DNA from 2 places in the Desulfofundulus sp. TPOSR genome. Region 2 is predicted to be linked to the other one. Evidence: riboswitches for the same ligand, from Rfam matches in the RefSeq annotation. Region 2 holds a riboswitch; the other holds the start of a gene.
What was found. Region 2 has a riboswitch for cyclic di-GMP ahead of G7K71_RS09555 (SLC13 family permease). Riboswitches for the same ligand answer to the same signal wherever they lie in the genome.
Positions count from the first base shown of each region.

Region 1 (7,572 bases), on a different contig from region 2:
CCCCTGGAGCTATTGCCCAACTACATCCGGTTATCCGAAGCTGAAGTGAAATGGCTTCAAAAACAAAAAGGGTAAGCCGGTGTATGCCTATGGAACTGACTTTTACCGAAATGTCCTGCGATCATCTGGATGAGGTACTGGCCATTGAGCAGGTCTCTTTTACCACTCCGTGGTCCCGCCATGCCTTTACATATGAATTGTTGCAAAACGAGTTTGCCGTATACATCGTCGTTCTGGCGGGTCAAAAGGTGGTCGGCTATGCCGGGATGTGGCTGGTTCTGGATGAGGCCCACGTGACCAATGTGGCCGTTCATCCCCAGTATCGCCGGCGCCATATAGGGCGGAAACTGATGCAGGAACTCATGCGCCGGGCGGTTACGCTGGGAGCCAGCCGTATGACCCTTGAGGTGCGCACCTCCAACTACGTGGCCCGGCACCTTTATGCATCCCTGGGTTTTGTGGAACGGGGCCGGCGCCGGGGATACTACACCGACACCAACGAGGACGCCGTGATCATGTGGAAGGACCCTCTTGGTGGTTTCACAGGAGGTGAGTACTAGATGAACCGTAACGTGCGCTTGCTGATTCGCCTGGCCGGCCTCGGGGTGGCCATGGTGGGGCTGCTGGCCAATTTGCCCGCGGGCTGGACCATTGGGCTGGTGGGTGTCGGTCTGGCCACTTTTTTGCTGGCCGGGGGTGGAGGGTGAAATTGCTAACAGTAGCGGGTTGGTAACCCGTTTCCGGGACCACGCTTTATGAGATTGTGCAAAAAGATATCTTCCTTAAATATATTCCCACAGTTTCCTGGGATATGTTATTAACGGATTTTCTTTTCACCTCTGGAGGTTGGTTGCATGCGCATATTTAATGACGTGACGGAATTGATTGGTTCCACGCCCCTGGTTCGTTTACGAAAGATGGCTTTCGGTCTACCTGCCGTTGTTTTGGCCAAGCTGGAGTACTTTAATCCCGGCGGAAGTGTTAAAGACCGAATAGCTTACAACATGATCCGTGAGGCGGAGGAAAAAGGGTTGATAACTAAGGACACCCTGATCATCGAGCCTACCAGCGGAAATACCGGCATTGGCCTGGCCATGGTTTGCGCGGCCCGGGGTTACCGGCTGGTGCTGACCATGCCTGAAACTATGAGTGTGGAGCGGCGCAGGCTTCTCGCCGCTTACGGGGCCGAAGTGGTCCTTACCCCCGGGAACGAGGGTATGGCCGGGGCCGTACGCAAAGCCCGGGAACTGGCGGCCTCCCATCCAAATGCCTTTATGCCACAACAATTTGCCAACCCGGCCAACCCGGCCGCCCACCGGGCCACAACCGCCGAAGAAATCTGGCGGGATACCGGAGGGGAAGTGGATTTCTTTGTGGCCGGTGTTGGTACTGGAGGTACCATTACCGGGGTGGCCTCCGTTCTGAAAGCCCGCCGCCCCTCCCTGAGGGCGGTGGCGGTGGAACCGGCCGCCTCACCGGTGCTTTCCGGCGGGAAGCCCGGCCCGCATAAAATTCAGGGCATCGGCGCGGGCTTTGTACCGGAAGTAATAGATATGGCTTTGCTGGACGAGATCATAAAGGTGGCCGATGAAGATGCGCTGGACACCGCCCGTCGCCTGGCCCGGGAGGAGGGCCTGCTGGTGGGTATTTCTGCGGGGGCGGCTGTCTGGGCGGCTTTACAGGTGGCCGGCAGGCCGGAAAACCGGGGTAAGATCGTGGTGGTTTTGCTCCCGGACACCGGGGAGCGTTACCTGTCCACTGAATTGTTTGGATAAGGCACAAAATCGTATTGGGTACCGCTTTAAGCAGATTTCCCCCAAAATTTGACTTAAAGATAATCCTGGGGATAAGTTTCGGATTTGCCGGATGAAGTTAACTTAACCTGCAGGAATTCCTCGTTCACCGATAGAATATAAACGGCAGCCCGGTCGTTCAAAGTAGGAGACAAATGAACATGCCCACAAAGGTATCTGAATGCCCGCTGCAACAAGATTCAGGCTTATTAACCACCGGCCTGGAGCGCCCCTTTGTCAATCCCTACCTGGCCATCCTGGTGGGGGTGGTGGGAGCCGCCTTTTCTTCCATCTTTACCAAACTCGCCATGGCTCCACCTCTGGTCATTGCCTTCTACCGGTTGGGGTTTACCGTGCTCATGATTGCTCCCATTGCCCTGACCAGGGGACGGGAAGAACTGCGCTCCATGGGCCGGCGTGACATAATGCTGGCCTGCCTTTCCGGCGTGCTGCTGGCATTGCATTTCACTGCCTGGATTACTTCCCTTGAGTACACATCCATTGCCAGCTCCACCGTGCTGGTCACCATGCAACCCTTATTTGTGGTTTTAGGTGGCTACCTTATCTTTAAAGAAAAAATCGCCCGCACGGGGCTTGTGGGGGCAGCCCTGGCTTTAACCGGCAGCACTATTGTGGGTGTGGGTGATTTTCAGATCGGCGGGCAGGCTTTCTGGGGAGATATCCTGGCTTTTGCCGGGGCCATTTTTATTGCCGGCTATGTATTGATCGGGCGCGGTTTACGGCACCGCCTGTCATTATTCCCGTACATTTTTGTTGTTTACGGGGCCAGTACCGTGACTTTGTTCCTGGGTGCGCTGCTCACCGGTTTGTCCTTTTTTCCTTACCCGCCCTCCACATGGCTGTGGTTTTTCCTCCTGGCCCTGGTTCCCACCATTTTCGGGCATACCATTTTTAACTGGGCCCTGCGTTATGTCAAGGCTGCCGTGGTCTCAGTGAGTATACTTGGCGAGCCGGTGGGGGCAACCATTCTGGCTTATATCATTTTTCACCAGGTACCTTCACCCTTACAGCTTGTGGGCGGGGCGATTATTATCACGGGTCTGGCCATTTTTATCCGGGCGGCAGCAGAAAAATAGATTATTCTATTTTGCGGCTGTGGGGGGCGTTCTGTGAATGGGCTTCATTTATTATCCACCAAAGCGGGCTGGGTTGGTACTGCCTGGGGTAAGCAGGGGCTGCTGGTCCTGACATTTCCCCGTCCAAGCCGGGAGGAAGCCCTGACTGCCCTGCAGGATGAACCAATGCCTGTAAGAATTAATGAAACCAGCGAGCCTGCGCTAAAAAGGTGGCCTCCGCTCCTGGAAGAAAAGTTGGATCAATATTTCCAGGGCCGGCCGGTTTCCTTTACGGATATTCCCGTGGATCTTTCCTGGTGCCCCCCCTTTGTGGCCCGGGTGCTGGGTTTCGTACGGCACATCGGGTACGGTGAATTATGGTCGTACCAGCAGGTGGCGGCAGCCGTCGGGAATCCCCGGGCCGCCCGGGCCGTGGGCGGGGCTTTGGGGGCCAACCGGGTTCCACTGGTCATCCCCTGCCACCGGGTAATCCGCCAGGATGGATCACCCGGCGGTTTTGGCGGCGGTTTGCCCTTAAAACTGCAGCTGTTGCAGCTCGAAGGCGTACGACCCGGTCCCACCGGGCGATACCAATTGACAAATGACTCTGTTTGCGTTAATATAAGTAAGGCGCCGGGTTAGTCGAATGAGACAACAGAAAAGTGCTGGTGTGGCTCAGGGGTAGAGCAGCGCACTCGTAATGCGCAGGTCGTCGGTTCGAATCCGACCACCAGCTCCAAAAAAGCTAGACGCCGCAAGGGTTTGCGGCGTTTATTGTTTATTATATTACATTGTCTTGCTTCATTCAGAAGGGAAAATAAAAATGGATATCGTATATTAACTTTTGGGTGCAGGTATCTTGTCCGCAGACATGCTTTGGTACCGGTGGTTATGAATTTTGTTTACATCGAAAACTGGTGAATGATGGCATTTAAACGGAATTTCATGTCTAATTTTTGTTAAAAAGGGAGTCGAAAGGAATGATCGGGAAGATAAAAATGTTGGACCATTGTGATAGAACACATGTTCTCTTCGGTATTAAATGCAATAAATACCAAAACCTCTCATTTTCTTGGCGGGGCTTGTATAGAAAAGCTTCCACTTCCTGCTTACTTACCCTCCAAATCGCCTACCGAGATAATTCCTCTCTGCTCCTTCTGGTTGCTGGCGGAGCACGTCATGTCCGTTCTTATCCACACGGGCCTGTTTTGTATTTTCTCTCATCATATTTCCCATACCTAACAGGATCTTCAGGGGCTGAATTTTTCGCTGGTCGAAAATTTTCTGTGTTCTGGCGGTGTTGAATCAGCCTTTTCACTGTTAAATTAAAAACTTTATTGTCTTTATTGTGTTAAAGGCAAACCACTCGAAAGGGTGGGGCGCAAAGCCATGGGTCTGCAGCCCTAAAGGGTATGACTGCCAGGCTGCCGCGATAAAGGTATTGATTGTTTTCTGTTTTCTTTTTAATGATGTTTTTGTTGCGGCAGCCTGGTCAGGCTGCCGTTCCTGCTTATAAAAGTATGTTTACCCATTTGGGGTATAGAGGTCGACTCTAACAGAGCCAATGGCTGGGACGTTTGCTGGCAGTATTGTGGCAATTGAAAGGGCATGGGGCCGGGAGGGGCTGAAAGGCAGAAGGGTGGTGAAAAAATGCAACGGTGTCTTGAGTGCGCAAAGAAAGAACCGGACCGTCCTTGTGTGGAGTGCCAGTATTTTGTCCAGCTAAGCCCCCTTCGCCGGGTGCCTTCGCCGCCTGTCCGGGTGTTACTGGAAGATGAGCATGGCAGGCATTATCCGGCCCGCATCCTGGTGTTAAATACCACGGAGTTTGGGCTGGAAACGGAAGCTCCTGTTCCGGGCCGGTATGTAATCAGGCTGCAGGAAAACTTGTGGGTCGAGGTGGCCGGGGTACCGTTCAAAGGGAAAAATAACGTCCACGTTTTTGATATCCTGTGTGTCCACCGGAAGCAGGGGACTGCCCGTCGTCTTAGCAGGGAGGAGTATCAGTTGCTGGCCGGAAGCGCCGGCGAGCTAATACAGGAGATTTCCCGGCACTTGCCGGAGCACCTTCAGGACCTGGTCAGGGAGAAACTGCTGGCTGAGGTGGAGAAATCCGAACTAATTAACGCTCTCAGGGTGGGGAAGGTGATGAAATATGAAGGAGGGCGCTTCTGCTACCTTTCGGGCCAGGCTGACCTGGACCTGCCTATGGAAGAAGCGGAAAAACTGATGCGCCAGGCTATCCGCAAGGCCGAACACCGCCGCGAGGTGATCATTAGCGCTGACGGGCAAAAGGTGTTTGACCTTCACGGCGTGCCTTTCGACCACAGGAGCGGTGGACTGCTGGCCTTTGACATCACCGAGGTGATTGAAAAGGAGAGAAAGATGCACCAGCAGGAGATGCAGGCTTACCGGGAGGCCATAGCGGCGGTAACGGGGGGCCGGTTATACCTGGTGAATAGTGGAGAAATGGAAAAAGTGATCTCAGAAGGGACGGAACTGGCCAGGGGTGAGGTCCGGCAGACCCATGACATTCCGGAAGCCCGCCGGGCAATGCGGGAAGCCTTGCCTGTTCTCGACAGCCGCAGGCAGCACGCGATTGCCTTGTGCTTGACAGAGGCGCTGGCCAATGCTCTCAAACATGCAGGGGGCGGTTGCTGGCAAGCCAGGCAGTCAGGGGACACCGTCAGGATTATCGTTCAGGACCGGGGTCCGGGAATCAAAACCAGCGAATTGGCCCGGGCAACGCTGATGCAACATTATTCAACCAAGAATTCCCTGGGGTGTGGATTTACCCTGATGCTCTACTATGCGGACCACCTCTACCTTAATACAGGACCGTCAGGTACCGCCCTGGCCCTGGACTTCGGCATTAAAACCGGACAAGACCAATGAAAGAGGGGGTGATTTTGTTGCTGAAAGTAGATGTTTACGTTGACAGGGGGGTGTGCCGGCTGGTGCTGAACGGTGAATTGGACGTGGAAACAGTAGCGCAGTTGCAAGAAGTTGTTGGGAAAGTGGGAGAACACACGCTGGAAGTTGACCTGTCGGGCGTTTCTTTCGTTGATTCCACCGGTTTGAAAAGTTTGCTGGACATTAGCAACGACTGGCGGCAAAAAGGGGGCCAGATGCTGATTTTGAGGCCGCAACCTGATGTGGCGGAGGTGATGCGGCTGGTAGGGTTGGACAGGCTCCTGGCGCAAAACACCGCTCCGGGCGGAGAAGAGAGGTAGGAGCAGGATGGGAGAAGTGATTACAGGGAATGGAAAAATACTAAGGGCTTACGGGTTGGAAGTTAGTGGGTGTAGCCTGCCTGCCGAACAGGTCGGGGGGGATTTTTTTGAGTTTATTTCCTGCGACGAGAGAACCGTGTTTGCCGTCATCGGAGACGTAATGGGTAAAGGATTCCATGCGGCCCGGCTGATGGAAACAATCCGCCATATGCTCCGGGAGTGTATCAGGATTAATCCCCATCCTCTGGAGGTGGTGCGCCGGTTAAACAGGGTGGGAGGGGATGAACTGCGGAAATGCGGGGCTTTTGCCACCCTATGCCTGCTGTGTTACGACGGGATAGCTGGACGCCTCTCCTGTGTCAATGCAGGGCACCACCCTCCCCTCCTTCTATCTGACGGCAAGGTGAAAGTGGCCCGGTGCCGGGGAGTCGCCCTGGGCCTGCTGGAAGATTACCTCGGGTCAGGGGTGGAGGAATTTTTTCTTGCCGACGGAGATGCGGTGGTGCTGTATACCGATGGACTTGTGGAGGCCTGTGGCCCGGGCGAGCAAAGGTACGGGCAGGAACGATTGAAGGAGATAGTTCGCCTTCAGAATGGTGCTGATGCAGACAGGATGAAACAAAACATTTTATCTGACCTGGAGACATTTACCCGCGGTTTTTCCCAAAAGGATGACGTGACACTGGTTGTTATGAAGGTGACGGGAAAGGGAGGTGAAAGGGGTGGAGATTAGAGTCCGGCAAAAGAAAGAGATGGTAATCCTGGAGGTGGAAGGCGAACTGGATTTCAGCAACGTGGAGCAGTTGCAACAGGAAATTCAGCGACGGACGGAAGAAGTGGTGGAGATAGATCTGCAGGGACTTCGGTTCATAGACTCTTCCGGGGTGGGAATGCTCCTGAGTCAGGTCAGACACCTGTACAAGCAGGGGCGTACCTTGAGAATTGTTCGTATCCCCGATTTTATTCGAGAAGACCTGGAAGTAATAGGTTTTTTTCAAGTACTGGAAGCTCTTAAGACAAATCCCAACGCTTAGCAGGAGGTGGGTTCCTTATGAAATATAAAGAAGAGACTATCCGGGGCTCCCCCGCAGCAACAGCGAGTAAAGTGGACAATGCTTTTCCGGATGGAGAATCGGTGGGTCCATATGCTTTTGTGAAACAGGGGCGCCTTGTTGTCCGGCACCGGCCGGAGGGACCTTACCCGGTGGTGGTACCTTGTCCGGGGGTAAGGCTGATTGTTAACGGCCGGGAGTGCACTCAACCCACCCCCGTATCCATGAAGGATACGGTGCGGGTGGAAACGGTGGAAGAGCGTAGAGAAGGGAGCTGGTCTGTATCCGTTTCTTCCGATGGTCTACAAGCGATATTGCGAACGCGCCCTGCGGTGGTAGTTCATCGGGAACTGCCGGATCTCCCGCCTGCCAGGGTACTGCAACTGAAGGTAGTGGAACGGGAAGAACGTTTTCCACC
Region 1 is NZ_JAAOEF010000001.1:765,367-772,938, reverse strand. Features, by position in the region: gene tsaB (tRNA (adenosine(37)-N6)-threonylcarbamoyltransferase complex dimerization subunit type 1 TsaB) at 1-75, shown strand, start outside; gene rimI (ribosomal protein S18-alanine N-acetyltransferase) at 84-560, shown strand; gene G7K71_RS03890 (hypothetical protein) at 561-707, shown strand; gene cysK (cysteine synthase A) at 855-1,775, shown strand; gene G7K71_RS03880 (DMT family transporter) at 1,955-2,890, shown strand; gene G7K71_RS03875 (methylated-DNA--[protein]-cysteine S-methyltransferase) at 2,924-3,511, shown strand; tRNA gene G7K71_RS03870 (tRNA-Thr) at 3,534-3,608, shown strand; cyclic di-GMP riboswitch class I at 4,216-4,301, shown strand; gene G7K71_RS03865 (ATP-binding protein) at 4,520-5,764, shown strand; gene G7K71_RS03860 (STAS domain-containing protein) at 5,782-6,102, shown strand; gene G7K71_RS03855 (PP2C family protein-serine/threonine phosphatase) at 6,110-6,835, shown strand; gene G7K71_RS03850 (STAS domain-containing protein) at 6,825-7,136, shown strand; gene G7K71_RS03845 (DUF342 domain-containing protein) at 7,154-7,572, shown strand, end outside.
Region 1: it holds a riboswitch for cyclic di-GMP, as region 2 does, so the genes downstream of both, G7K71_RS03865 (ATP-binding protein) here and G7K71_RS09555 (SLC13 family permease) in region 2, are expected to answer to the same signal.

Region 2 (7,572 bases):
CGGGACGGATTTCGGCCAGGCCCAGGGGCTGCTGATCGTGGAGAATGACAAAGCCCGCCCGGGGGTCTACCAGGTCGTAGTTTTCCCGGGATATGCGGCGGTAGGTGTCCAGCATGGCGGGCGTTATTTGCACGGGCACGCCGTGAAAGGCGTTGTGAAAGGTTTTGGTCACCCGGAAAAATTCTTCATCCCCCTTGATGACGTCCCAGCGCACTTCCAGGCCCGCTTCCTCCATCATGGGCACGAGGCGCTTTAAAATTTCCGCCACCCCGCCCCCGGTAAGGGTGGAATTAATGTGCTGGACCCTGCACCCCTTAAGCTGCCGGGCCAGCTCGTAAATTTCTTCAATGAGTTGTTCACCAACAACAACCTGATAATCCCTGATACCGGCCATGAATAACCCTCTTCCTCTGCAGTTTTTCCTAAAACCCCTAGTATATTCGCCCGAAAAAAATTTTTTCCTCCACCTGCTCTGGTTAGTGTGGAGGAAAATTTTTTGCGATGGTTCTAGGTAGTTAAGTTGAAATTTCAGCGTGAGCAGCTTTCACTTTTACTGCGCCTGCAGGCCGGCCAGCAGGGCCGGGCCGGCGCTTGTACCCAGCCTGGCAGCCCCGGCTTCGATGAGGGCCAGGGCTTGTCCGGTGGTGCGAATGCCCCCCGAGGCTTTTACGCCCATTTCCAGGGGGAGGTTTTCCCGCAATAGCCTCACGTCTTCCACCGTGGCTCCGCCGGGGCCAAAACCGGTGCTGGTTTTTACATAATGGGCGCCTGCCTGACGTACCAGCCGGCAGGCGGTAATCTTCTCCCCGTGGTTTAAGTAGCCTGTTTCGATAATCACCTTGACCAGCCCCCCGGGCAAAAGGGCGGTCACTGCCTCAACCACTCCCCGGATATCGGCCACGACCAGGTCATGGTTTCCTTCCTTCAAGGCGCCAATATTTATGACCATGTCCACTTCCCTGGCGCCGTTTCTGACGGCCTCTTCAGCTTCCTTCTTTTTTACGGACGGCGTGGTTGCCCCCAGGGGGAAGCCAATCACCGTGCACACTGCCACACGGGAACCGGCAAGTATTTTCGCGGCATATGCCACATGGGCGGGATTAACGCATACGGCGGCGAATCCTTCAGCCATCGCCTCAATACAAAGTTGCCGGATGTCCCGGGTGGTGGCCGTGGGTTTAAGCAGGGTATGATCAATCATGGCGGCCAGCTGGTTTCTGGTCAACCGCCAACCCTCCTTGTGAAATTACTATTATTTAAGTGAACGGGTGCCGGGGAATTACTGGTTGCCTGTTGTTACCGTGGTTTCTATTTTGAGCTGCCTTTGCAGCAGGTTTGACAGCAGGCTCAAGGCCAGCCCTACTGCCAGCGTGCTTACCAGCACCAGAGTGGTATTAAATTGCAGCCAGGCCACCAGGTATGCTGTGGCAATGACAATGGAAAGGATCATGAGGGGAAAAGCTACTTTAAAGAAACCCAGGAAGCTGATGGGCGTACCCCTCTTTTCAGCCATGCCCACCACTACCACGTTGGCCGAAGCACCGATGATGGTGCCGTTGCCACCCAGGCAGGCTCCCAGGGAAAGGGACCACCACAGGAAATTGAGGTTTTCTATGCCCCCCAGGCGGCCCATGTCCTGAATTAAAGGAATCATGGTCGCCACAAAGGGGATGTTGTCCACAAAGGCCGAGGCCAGGGCCGAAAGCCAGACAATCAAAAGGCCGGCCGGGAGGAGTTCTCCCCCGGTAACCTCCAGGGCAAAATGGGCGATGGTTTCAATGACCCCTACTTCTTCCAGCGCTCCCACCAGGGCAAACAGGCCGATAAAGAAGAAGATAACCGGCCATTCTACGGCGTGCAGGGCATGTTCCGGGTCGGAACGGGTGATTACCAGCAACAGGGCCGCCCCGGCCATGGCGATCACCGAGCTCTCCAGGTGCAGGAACTGGTGCAGGGCAAACCCGGCAATGGTTAAACCCAAAACCCAGAGGCAGGGTTTCAGCAACGCGGCGTCTTTAATTTCGTCCCATTCATTAAGCTCCAGGATACTTTTTTGATTCTCAGGGTTTGTAACCAGGTCCCGGCGGTAAATGAGGCGCAGGAGGGAGATGGTCAAGACATAAATTACAACCACCACCGGGGTAAGGTTAATCACAAAATCCATAAAGCCGAGCCCCACGGCGCTGCCAATCATGATGTTGGGCGGGTCTCCGATCAGGGTTGCCGTTCCCCCAATGTTGGAAGCGATAATTTCAGAGATTAAGAAGGGCAGGGGGCTTACCTTTAGTTTGTGGGCGATGGCAAATGTAACGGGCACGATGAGCAGTACCGTGGTCACATTGTCCAGCAGGGCTGAAAGTACAGCCGTGACCAGGGCAAGGGCGGCCAGGATGCGCAGGGGCTCCCCCCGGGCCATTTTGGCCGCCTTGATGGCCAGGTACTCAAAAACTCCCGTTTCACGGGTAACGCCCACGATGATCATCATGCCCGTTAAAAGGCCGATGGTGTTCCAATCGATGTAATGGACGGCCAGTTCCGGGGTAATAATGCCGGCCAGTATGACTATCGCCGCACCGCAAAAAGCAGCCACGGTACGGTGAATCTTTTCCGAAATAATTATAGCATAGGTAAGTAAAAAGACGGACGTAGCTAAAATAACTTGCGTTTGAGGGGTCAAATTTCCCATCTCCTTTCTTTCATATTGTTTCGACAATCGTCCGGTCTTACTACGTTTAAGGAAACCACCTCCGTTGAACATAAGGATGTGACTAATTTCAGGCAAAATTAAAGGGGGGTAGTCAAGTGACTACCCCCCCCGGCAGTCGGTACCGTTGCAGCCTGGCGATCATAGTCCTGAAAAGGACCTTAGACCCATGGCTTTAGCGTCCCGGGCTTTCACCCGGTTTGCCCAACCCGTAAGCACCGTATTCTTTTTGCTTTTACCTGGTGCAGTATTTATTATAGCTGATCAATCCCTGTGGAGGCAATAGGGATTTAATTATGTTTCTAATAATGCAGGTTTTTTCCACTATAACGTAGAAGATCCTGCAATAAAGATTGTCTTTGGGGGAGGTAGTGGTTGGCATGAAAATCCTTCTGGCCGTGGATGGTTCGGAGAATTCAATGCGTGCTGCCAGACAGGCTTTGCGCTTAAGTAAACTAAACCCGGAAGTTGCAGTAACGGCTTTATATGTGGGGCCTTCCTGTTATAAACTTTTCCCCGAACCCGGAGTATGTGCCTGGCTTCAGCAAAAGGAGCTGGATCAAGAAATAGAAGCCCGCGCGGAAAAAGTCTTTGCAGCAGTAGAAAAAATTTTTCGGGCGGAAGGCCAGGCCGTAGCCGCCGCGGTGGAACGGGGAGACGCGGCCGAAGCCATCTGTCGCCTGGCCGCAGAGGGTCAATTTGACCTGATCGTCATTGGTAGCCGCGGTTTTGGCGATATTAAGTCCCTTTTCCTGGGCAGCGTGAGCCATAAGGTGCTGCACCTGTCCCCCTGCCCCGTAATGATCGTCAGGTAAGTGAAAAACGATTGTAGTTGCCCGGGCTTATGCTGAGAAAATTAGAGGGGAATTTCTTTAAGAAGGCTTTAAGAAGGCTTTAAGAAGGCGGTTGTGAAAACACACGAGATGGGGGGTCCCGGGGTATAATATAAGAGCATTTTGATGCAGGAGGGGAAATTGATCATGTCCACGATACTCTCCCTGGTGAGGAGCCGGTACTCCGTAAGACACTATAAACCGGATCCGCTGCCCGAAGCATTACTGGATCAACTCCTGGAAGCGGCCCGCTGGGCTCCTTCCGCCGGGAATCTGCAGCCCTGGTTTTTTTACGTGGTGATCCGGGAGGACAAAAAAGAAGCCCTGGCACAGGCCGCTTTAAATCAACGTTTTATAGTCCAGGCCCCTGTGGTGATTGTGGTTTGCGCGGAACCGGAACGCTCGGCCCGGGTTTACGGCGAGCGGGGGCGGCGACTTTACTGTATTCAGGATACGGCCGCCGCGGTGCAGAATATTCTGCTTACCGCAAATGCCCTGGGTCTGGGAACCTGCTGGGTGGGCGCTTTTGACGAGGAACGGGTGAGGGAGTGCCTGGGCATCCCCGCGGAGCTTGTACCCGTAGCTATTATTCCCGTGGGTTACCCGGCCGACGACCCGGCCCGGAGGCCCAAGAGGAGGGAAATAGAAGAAATTGTGAGTTACATTTAGGCCACCGGCCGGGATTTCCGGCCGGCTTTTTTGCGAAGCGGTTATACATTACCTGTAAATCTTTTGCGGATATAACGTACCCTTTTTACGTCCGGCATACGTTCTGCCGGACCAAAGAGAAGGCTGTTGGTGGGACAGGCGGTAACGCAGGCCGGCTCGAGCCCGGCATCAATCCGATCTTTGCAGTAGTCGCATTTCACAGCTACACCTTTTTCTTCATCCCATTGGGGCGCACCCCACGGGCAGGCCATAATGCAGCTCCGGCACCCCACACACAGTTCCTGGTCAATGAACACAATGCCGTCCCTGGGGCGTTTCTGGACGGCCCCAACCGGGCATGCCTGCACGCAATAGGGATCCTCGCAGTGGTGGCAGGCTGTGAAAACATACGTTGCCATTGCTTGACCGCTTCTGATAACAGGGCCGACCGCAGCAACCTTATTCGGCTTAGGCCCTACACCGAGCCCCTTGTTTACTTTGCACTGCACTTCACAGCTGCGGCAGGAAATGCATCTTTTCTCGTCCTGGTACAGGTAATACTTGCTCATTGATTAGCCTCCCAACAATCGCTTTGTAATATTGACTATAGTTCGATACTTTTATTAGATAACCTTCTTTAAAGCATTATTTTTATTTATAAATAATGGTAGACTTTGACCGGATTCACCGGTCAAAAAAATAAACCCCGCTCTTTTGCGGGGTTTGTTAGATATCTCAAGCGGGCCTGTAAGGCCGGCTACACTTACATAATCCATCGAGCCAGCTTATCGGGATCCACAATGCTGATAGTTCTTCCTTCATAAGCAATGCTTTTTTCCTGCTTGAAGGTGTTCAATAGTGAAGTTACCGTCTGCCGGGAGGTTCCCACCATATTTGCCAGTTCTTCGTGGGTAAGCTGCACGCCCAGTTTAATGCCGTTTTTGGTTTCCACGCCGCAGCGTTCGCCCATTTTTAACAGGGCCAGGGCCAGTCGTCCGGGAGCTTGCCAGCAAACCATCTCGTGGATAATCTGTTCCGCTTCCCGCATGCGTACTCCCAGTAATTTGGCAACTTTAATCGCCAGAAAAGGATGGGCGCCCATTAGTTCTTCAAATTTGTTCTTACGCAAAACCACCAGGCTGACATTGCTGATGGCACCGGCAAAGCAGGTACGTTCTCCTCCCCACAGGGCTTCGGCCAGACCCATCAACTCCCCGGGACTGCGGATACTGCCTACGGTAACCCGGCGGCCGTCGGCATTCAAGCGGTAGATTTTTACCCAGCCGCTTTCCACCAGGTAGACCCGGTCGGCCGGGTCACCGGCGGCAAAAATGACGTGCCCCTTCGGATAGTGCACCGTAAATCCCGCCTGGCGAATAATTGCCCTTTCCACTTCATTTAATGCCGCTATTTCCAGGTGCGGTAGTGACATGCCGTCTATCCCTCCCGGTAAGAAAGGGTCGATTGACAACCAACTTATTAGAAAATTCTTGGAACTATTAAGCAACAAATACTCACAACGCAAAAGGGAAAGTTAACACGTTTAGCAATTATTATATTCCCCCTTCTCCATTCCTGTCAATGGTGGTTGTGGGAAGCCTGAAAAACCAGGAATTGGATGGTGTGGTCTTTATTTTTTTGAAATTTTGTTTAAAACAGTGTCGTGAGCATGACATTATATTGTCTTCAAGATGACTTTTAGATTGTCATGCTCCTGACATTAACATGTTAATACATTGATTATATTTAATTATAACACATGAAAGTATGTCTTATTTTAAAAATCCATTGGGGGGAGGTGAATTTTTATTCAACACCTGTATTAAGGGGGTGGTCCCACAGTACATTAAAGTTTTGATCAATGTTTTCATACCCCGATCATTCATGCGTGATTGTGAACACATGCCTTTTTAGCTGTTTAAGTAATAGGTGCGTGAACTTATAAGGGTTTTCATCACTAATTACGGGGGAGGATTAAATGAAGAAGGGAATTATCAATAAAATTGCCCTGGCCACCCTGCTTTTGATGCTGGCCGTTCTGGCTTTGGGCGCCAGCGGCGTGGGGGCGCAGCAGGAAACAGTGGTGGGCAGTGACCTCGGCTTGAAGGGAAAACTGGGTGAAGCCATAGCTAAAGCCCCGGTGGGCACGGGTAAGGGGCAGATCGATCCCGATGCGCCCAGGGGAGCCTTCGGCATTCCCGGAGCGCCTAAGATCAACTACCTGGTGGCCATCCTGTGGGCCATCTGGGTGGGCTGGATCTTCTCCACTGTGGGTGCATTCGGCGGCATTATGGCTGGAGTAGGCCACATGACCGTTTACGGCCTGGGTGACTGGGTAAAGCCTTTTAAGAACACCGCACCCCAGTTGAACAAGCTGCTTACCGACAGTATCCGTACCTCCAACCAGTGGCTGGTTGGTTTGTCAGCACTTTTAAGTACCATTAACTATTTAAAAGCCAAGCGTCTGGCCTGGCCCCTGGGTATCGCCCTGGGATTGGGTTCCATTGTGGGGGCTGTGGCCATTCCCGCTCTGACCGGCGGCAAGGTGAGCTTCAGCCAGTACCAGGGATGGTTTGGCCTTTTTGTCTTTGTGGTGGGCGGCGTTCTTTTATATGAAACGACCCCCCGGGGGCAGGCCAGCAAGAAGGCGGCCAAGGAGGCGGCCAAAGCCTTTGAGCAGAGCATCAAAGAAAAGAAAGAAGAAGCTGCCCAGGGGATTACAGTTACCCAGTGGAGTCTTACCAACATTAAGTTTTCCTTCTTCGGCGTGGAGTTTAAGTTCAACCCCATCTGGGCCTTTGTGGGCGGCGTGGTAATCGCAGCCATTTCGGCCTTCCTCGGTGTGGGCGGCGGCTTTTTGTACGTACCTTACCTGACCAGTATTGTGGGCCTGCCCATGTTCGTGGTGGCCGGCACCTCGGCCATGGCCGTTCTGGTGAGCATGATGACCAGTATCACCACCTACATCACCGTAGCCGGTGCCGCCATGGACTGGGGCATGATCGGTGTGGAATTAATCGGCGTATTTATTGGTTCCATGATTGGCCCGCGCACCCAGAAGTATATCCCGGACATCTGGCTGAAGAGATTGTTTGTCGTTCTCGCTTTTTACGTCGGTCTTGGTTACTTCAGCAAGGGATTCTTCGGGAAAGCCTGGGTGCCGATGTAAGATTCGCTTAACAAATATTCCGCTCCAGGTTCCCCGGGCTGTTCCCGGGGAACCTGGAGCAACTACCTGAATAAACGGGGGCTTGAAGTATGGGCCTTTGGGAACTGGTGGATCAGGTCCTAATTATGTTTTACAAAATCAGCGGCCATCCGGTTTTTGATTATTTTCTGGGTACATTCCTGGTGGCACTCCTGGCGGTGGTCATCGGGGAATTCACC
Region 2 is NZ_JAAOEF010000002.1:213,112-220,683, forward strand. Features, by position in the region: gene G7K71_RS09545 (glycosyltransferase) at 1-394, opposite strand, end outside; gene deoC (deoxyribose-phosphate aldolase) at 551-1,225, opposite strand; gene G7K71_RS09555 (SLC13 family permease) at 1,280-2,677, opposite strand; cyclic di-GMP riboswitch class I at 2,830-2,919, opposite strand; gene G7K71_RS09560 (universal stress protein) at 3,085-3,519, shown strand; gene G7K71_RS09565 (nitroreductase family protein) at 3,685-4,206, shown strand; gene G7K71_RS09570 (4Fe-4S dicluster domain-containing protein) at 4,248-4,754, opposite strand; gene G7K71_RS09575 (Crp/Fnr family transcriptional regulator) at 4,949-5,617, opposite strand; gene G7K71_RS09580 (sulfite exporter TauE/SafE family protein) at 6,164-7,354, shown strand; gene G7K71_RS09585 (hypothetical protein) at 7,444-7,572, shown strand, end outside.